DNA from 3 places in the Pantoea sp. Lij88 genome. Region 2 is predicted to be linked to each of the others. Evidence: predicted binding sites of a transcription regulator. Region 2 holds the regulator's gene; each other region holds the start of a gene.
The links. The regulator LexA, encoded in region 2, represses DNA repair genes until DNA is damaged. The targets are predictions, from matches to a motif close to TNCTGTATGTACATACAGNA.
Positions count from the first base shown of each region.

Region 1: dinB (DNA polymerase IV) is a predicted target of LexA. The motif match lies at 1,163-1,182, and genes of this name have one in related genera.
Region 3: PU624_RS14505 (metal-dependent hydrolase) is a predicted target of LexA. The motif match lies at 1,145-1,164, and genes of this name have one in related genera.

Region 1 covers NZ_CP118269.1:3,143,382-3,145,650, forward strand. The annotation lists gene PU624_RS18615 (sugar ABC transporter substrate-binding protein) at 1-59, shown strand, start outside; gene dinB (DNA polymerase IV) at 96-1,151, opposite strand; gene dpaA (peptidoglycan meso-diaminopimelic acid protein amidase) at 1,396-2,139, shown strand; gene PU624_RS18630 (class II glutamine amidotransferase) at 2,110-2,269, opposite strand, start outside.
Region 2 covers NZ_CP118269.1:3,709,056-3,711,324, forward strand. The annotation lists gene dinF (MATE family efflux transporter DinF) at 1-398, opposite strand, end outside; gene lexA (transcriptional repressor LexA) at 497-1,111, opposite strand; gene PU624_RS21225 (diacylglycerol kinase) at 1,217-1,585, opposite strand; gene plsB (glycerol-3-phosphate 1-O-acyltransferase PlsB) at 1,714-2,269, shown strand, end outside.
Region 3 covers NZ_CP118269.1:2,289,508-2,291,776, forward strand. The annotation lists gene kduI (5-dehydro-4-deoxy-D-glucuronate isomerase) at 1-268, shown strand, start outside; gene kduD (2-dehydro-3-deoxy-D-gluconate 5-dehydrogenase KduD) at 285-1,046, shown strand; gene PU624_RS14505 (metal-dependent hydrolase) at 1,187-1,777, shown strand; gene PU624_RS14510 (L-cystine transporter) at 1,929-2,269, shown strand, end outside.

The DNA.
Region 1 (2,269 bases), 570 kb from region 2:
GTAATGAGGATTTCGTCGCACCGTGGTTTGCTACCCTTGAGGCGAAATATAAGAAGTAATCCGGCGTCAGCCTTGCCGGGCGGCAAGGCTGACCGTTACAGACCCAGCAGCAGCTGACGCTCAAGCTGGGGATCCACCATGGTGACGTGCAGTCCCACCAGCCGCACGCCGCGCCCGGCACGACGCTCATCCCAGGTTTTCCGGGCGATGGCAATCATGTCCTCTTTATTCAGCACCGGCCAGATATGCTCCTGGGTCGTCTGCTGAAAATCACTGAACTTGAGTTTGACGCCCTGACGCGCCACCTGCTTGTCGGGTCGGATCTGCGTCAGACGACGATCCAGTTCGGCATAGAGAAAATCGATAATCTCCAGGCAGGCATCCCAGTCGCTGATATCTTCCGCCAGCGTGCGTTCTACTCCCAGCGATTTACGCTCACGCTCCACGATGACGTCACGGTCATCAATGCCATTGCTGCGCTCCCACAGCACCCGGCCAAACTTCCCAAAGCGCTTTAACAGCAGCGCCAGATCGGCCTTCTGCACGTCACCGCAGGTCACCAGCCCCATCTCCTCAAGCTTTTTGGCCGAGACCTTGCCGACGCCTGGGATCTTCGCCAGCGGCAGCGTCAGCAGAAAACCGGCCATCTCCGGCGGGGTAATGACGAATTGCCCATCGGGCTTATTCAGATCGGAGGCGATCTTTGCCAGGAATTTAATCGGCGCGATGCCCGCTGAGGCGGTCAGCCCGGTTTCACGGTAGATGGTGGCGCGGATCGCCTGCGCCATCAGCGTGGCAGAGCCGTGACAGTGCGGGCTGTCGGTGACATCCAGATAGGCTTCATCAAGGGAGAGCGGTTCGATCAGCGGGGTGTAGCGGGTAAAGATGTCGCGGATTTGTGCGGAGGCTTCTTTGTAGGCGTCGAAGCGTCCGGGCAGCAGACGCAGATGCGGGCATAACTTCAGGGCCATGCCGGTTGGCATCGCGCTGCGCACGCCAAATTTGCGGGCCGGATAGTTGGCGGTGCTGATCACGCCACGACGTTCGCGGCTGCCACCAATGGCGATCGGGATGTCGCGCAGCTGGGGATTATCACGCATCTCCACCGCGGCATAGAAGCAGTCCATATCGACATGAATGATTTTACGCATACCCCCTCCGGCACTGGATAAGTATACAGTTGGCAGGGGTAACTGCAATATTTGTCGCGCCCACAATTAAAGTTTACAAATTTGTGGCCGAATATCCTTCAGTAAATCGCGAATCTGGCTGCCAGCGTCTTGCTAAAAAAACAGACAATGTTTAATGTTGCGCTGCGGTAGCGGACAGTTCCGATAATGCAAACAGAGACGCACAATTTGCGTCATGTTCTCTTCACCTCAAGGTATACACAGCATGGGCAAAATCGCACTCCTGTTTGCGATGATTTTACTGCCAGCCCTCAGCATGGCAATGACACCCGAACCCGTCTCAACGGCACCGGTCAGCAAAGAATTAAAGAAACAGTTACTCGGTACCCCGGTCTATATCCAGATCTTCAAGGAAGAACGCACACTCGAACTTTACGGCAAAATCGGTAACGAATACCGCCTGCTGGATACCTACCGCATCTGTAACTTTTCTGGCGGCCTCGGCCCGAAACGCCGTGAAGGCGATTTCAAAAGCCCAGAAGGTTTTTACAACGTGAAGCTGAATCAGCTGAAGCCGGATAGCCGTTTTTATCGCGCGATCAACATTGGTTTCCCGAATCAGTTCGATCGTAATCAGGGCTACAGCGGCAACTACCTGATGATTCATGGCGACTGTAAGTCAATTGGCTGCTATGCCATGACTAACGCCTATATGGATGAGATTTTTACTTATGTGAACGCGGCGCTGCGTAATGGCCAGCAGGATGTCAGCATCAGCATCTATCCGTTCCGCATGACCGACAGCAACATGCAGCGTCACCGCTACTCCAGCGATGCCAGCTTCTGGCAGCAGCTGCAGCCGGGATACGCCTACTTCGCTAAATATCACCAGCCGCCAATGGTCAATGTCGCCAGCGGTAAATATGTGATGAACAGCAGCCCGGCACCGGTTTTAGCCAGTCCCGAAGCTGCTTCACGTTCATTCCTGGCGCTCTCCAAGGCAGAATAACGCCCATTCACCTGGCGCAATCCGCTGCCAGGTTTCATTGGCCGTCAGTGGCTGCGTAGCAATCACCGTCACCACGTCATGCGGCGTGGTGTGCTGCTGAAAATCGACCTCCACATCCTGATCCAGTAAC
Region 2 (2,269 bases):
TGAATAAACAGCGCCGCCTGTTCCAGTACATCAGGATTGCCGCCAACCAGATGGGTCGCCAGCTGAATAATCGGATAACGCAAAGCGATGAACAGTACACCTGCCAGCAGCGCAATAATCAGCGGCTGCGTCAGCGCGCGTGCCAGAGCGGCTTTATCGCCCGCACCAAATGCCTGCGCCGTAAGGCCAGTGGTACTCATTCGAAGGAAAAGCAGCAGCATAAAGAGGAAGCTGGTCACTGTGGTCCCGACCGCAACCCCGCCAAGATAGACAGGGCTGTCGAGATGACCAATAACTGCAGTATCGACCACTCCCAGTAAAGGAACGGTGATATTTGAAAGGATCATCGGCAGCGCAAGCCGCCAGAGATTTTTATCCGTTGCCGTGATAAAGCGCATTCGCCGTTCCGTGCTCAGTGTCGCTGCCGTTAAGCAGGCGACAAAATTAGGGCAGACAGAATAGCATCAGAAAAGGCGAATGCACGCAGCCCTCAGAATCAGAGCCACTCGCCGTTGCGCACCACGCCCACTGCCAGACCTTCAATGGTCAGCGACTGTGCACGGGTATCGACAACAATCGGGTCGAAATCGCTGTTTTCCGGCAGAAGATGCACGATAGCACCCTGCTTTTTCCAGCGTTTAACGGTCACTTCATCATCAATGCGGGCAACCACAACCTGGCCGTTGCGCACATCCTGGGTTTTATGTACCGCGAGCAGGTCGCCATCCATAATCCCGATATCTTTCATCGACATTCCGCTGACGCGCAGCAGGAAATCGGCAGACGGCTTGAACAGGCCCGGATCCACTTTGTAGTGGGTTTCGATATGTTCCTGCGCCATGATCGGCTCACCGGCAGCAACCCGGCCAATCAGCGGTAGCCCTTCTGAAACCTCTTCTTCCATTAACAGACGAATGCCGCGCGATGCACCGGAAACGATCTCGATGACGCCTTTACGCGCCAGCGCTTTCAGATGCTCTTCTGCCGCATTTGGCGAACGGAAGCCCAGCTGCGCGGCAATCTCTGCACGCGTAGGCGGCATGCCTGTTGAAGAAATATGGTCGCGAATCAGGTCATAGACCTGCTGCTGCCTGCTGGTTAATGCTTTCATCCCGCCCCCTGGTTGTTTATACAGTCGCTGTGAGTATATACAGGTATTGGCGAAATGGAAACCGATTGTCAGGGAAAACGCGCCCTCAGGCGCGTTATGGAAGGCTTATCGCAAATGTGTCCAGAGCAGCGCGACCCAGACAAACAGGGCCAGTATGATGCTGATCAGTACCGCCGCCGAGCCCATGTCTTTTGCCCGGCCCGCCAGGGGATGGTGCTCCTGACCGATGCGGTCAACCACCGCTTCAATGGCACTATTGAGGATTTCGACAATGACCACCAGCACCACCGCCCCAATCATCAGGATGCGGGAGATCACATCGACATCCAGCCAGCACGCGATAATAATAGCGGCCAGCGCAGCCAGTGCTTCCTGGCGAAACGCCGCTTCATGTTGCCAGGCGGCGCGCAGTCCCTGCCATGAGTAACCTGCGGCTTTTACTATTCTGATAAGTCCGGTGGCATTATTTGCCATGATGTGGGAACCCTTTCATCGGATTGACGTCAATGTCTGGGCTGCGTGCAATTGGCACCACCACAGATCTTCGCTGCACTTTCTGCTATGCTTGCGGCGCTTTGCTAACAAGAGGCTTCATGTTGTCTATGTCAGGTTGGCGTAAACTCTATTACAAATTGCTTAATTTACCACTGTCGTTTTTGGTAAAAAGTAAGGCCATTCCGGCCGATCCCGTGTCTGAACATGGTCTGGATCCGACCCGACCTATTATGTATGTTTTGCCTTACGATTCGAAGGCCGACTTACTGACTTTACGCGCACAGTGTCTGCGGCATCATCTGCCCGACCCGCTTTCTCCGCTGGAGATTGATGGTTCACTGCTGCCGCGCCACGTATTTATCCATGATGGCCCGCGCGTCTTCCCCTATTTTGTGCCCAGCGTGGAATCGGTAAAAATCTTTCACGATTACCTGGACCTGCATCGCAATAACCCTAAGCTCGATATTCAAATGCTGCCGGTCACCGTGATGTTTGGCCGCGCACCAGGACGTGAAGTTCAGGGCGAACCCACGCCACATCTGCGGTTGCTGAACGGCGTGCAGAAGTTCTTTGCCGTGATCTGGCATGGACGCGACAGTTTCGTCCGCTTCTCGCCGACCGTCTCATTGCGCCGCATGGCCACGGAACACGGTACGGATAAGT
Region 3 (2,269 bases), 1.4 Mb from region 2:
GAACACCATGCCCTGCCACACCCATGAACGCCGCATGGAAGTCTACTTCTACTTCGATATGAGTGAAGAGAGCGCCGTCTTTCACATGATGGGACAACCGCAGCAAACCCGCCATCTGCTGGTACATAACGAGCAGGCGGTCATCTCACCCAGTTGGTCAATTCACGCCGGTGTCGGCACCCAGCGTTACACCTTTATCTGGGGCATGGTGGGTGAGAATCAGGTCTTTGATGACATGGACCACGTCAAAATCAGTGAACTGCGCTGAGCAGAGGAGAAACACCATGGTACTGAATATGTTTAACCTGGAAGGTAAAGTGGCGCTGGTGACCGGCTGTAACACCGGTCTCGGGCAAGGTATGGCGCTGGGTCTTGCGCAGGCGGGCTGTGATATCGTCGGCGTAAACCGTGATGGCCCGGATGATACCCAAAGCACAGTCGAGGCGCTGGGTCGCCGCTTCTGGCCAGTGCAGGCCGATCTGATGCAGACCAGCGTGGTGGCCTCTGTGGTTGAACAGGCGGTGGCGGCGGCAGGCAAAATTGACATTCTGGTCAACAATGCCGGCATTATCCGGCGTGAAGACGCGCTGAATTTCAGCGAGCAGGACTGGGATGATGTGATGAACATCAACAGCAAAAGCCTGTTTTTCCTCTCGCAGCAGGTTGCCCGCCAGTTTATCGCGCAGGGTAAGGGCGGCAAAATTATCAATATTGCCTCCATGCTCTCCTTCCAGGGCGGAATCCGGGTGCCCTCCTATACGGCGTCGAAAAGTGCCGTGATGGGACTGACCCGTCTGATGGCGAATGAATGGGCAAAACATGGCATTAACGTCAATGCCATCGCCCCCGGCTATATGGCAACTAACAATACCGAACAGCTGCGTAATGATGAGTCGCGCAGCGAAGAGATCCTGGGCCGTATTCCGGCCGGACGCTGGGGCGTGCCTGATGACATGATGGGCCCGGTGGTCTTCCTGGCCTCTTCTGCTGCCGACTACGTTAACGGCTACACGCTGGCAGTCGATGGCGGCTGGCTGGCGCGTTAATCTTTCTGGCGGACAGAGTTTCATCGCTGTCCGCCCTGTTAATAATATTCATGCTTCGTTACAGCGTCACATGTTCTCATTTACTGGATAAATCCCTATACTGGATGCATCGACAGCTTTCTTTGCAACCAGGTTCTATCATGACGGGCGAAGGCCACATCATTTTTGCCATTGCCAGCGCTATTTTTGCTAAGCGTGCTGAGCTGACACCCGTGCTGGCGCAGGCCGACTGGTGGCATCTTGTTCCCTCAGCCCTGCTGACATGTCTGTTACCCGATATCGATCACCCCAAATCTCTGCTGGGACAGCGACTGAGCTGGCTCTCTCACCCTATTGCGCGGGCGTTTGGCCATCGGGGCTTTACCCACAGTCTGCTGGCCATCGCCGCCGGTTTGTGGCTTTTTCAGATTAACCTGCCCCAATCGTCGCCGATACCGCCCGATGTGCTGCAGGGTCTGACGCTCGGTTACCTGAGCCATATCGTGGCCGACATGCTCACGCCCGCCGGGGTTCCGCTACTGTGGCCCTGCCGCTGGCGCTTCCGGCTGCCGATACTGCGCAGCCAGAAGGGCAATCAGCTTGAGCGGGCATTGTGTCTGGGCCTGGTTGGATATGCGCTGTGGTTTCCGGTGGGGATGCCATCTTTTGGTGCAAACGGCTGGCCGTCGCAGCTCTTCGACACGCTACAAAATGGCGTCGGGCGGTTAATTTCCAGTCATACTGCGCAATAAAAGCGCGCAAAACGCCATTAAGTTATAAAGCATTCCATTTGGATATAAGGCACCCTCAACGCCTGCTGTTACCATTCCTGCTGTCTTAATTCGTGATTAACATTATGCGGCCTTCCTGTGACGGAAGGCCGCATTACTCTGGAGTTTCAGCATGGACCTTCCTCTTACGCTTAATATCGTGGCCTTTGTGGTGCTGCTGGTATTGCTCTCCCGCTTCAGCCGTCAGAACTGGAGCCTGTCGAAAAAAGTGCTGACCGGTCTGGTGATCGGCGTGCTGTTCGGCCTGGTGTTGCAGTTGATCTACGGCGAAAACAGCGCAGTGGTCAAAGAGTCGATCAGTTGGTTTAACATCGTCGGTAATGGCTATGTCCAGTTGCTGCAGATGGTCGTGATGCCGCTGGTGTTCGTTTCCATTCTGAGTGCGGTCGCCCGTCTGCATAACGCCTCGTCGCTGGGAAAAATCAGCGTACTGACCATCGGCGTTCTGCTGTT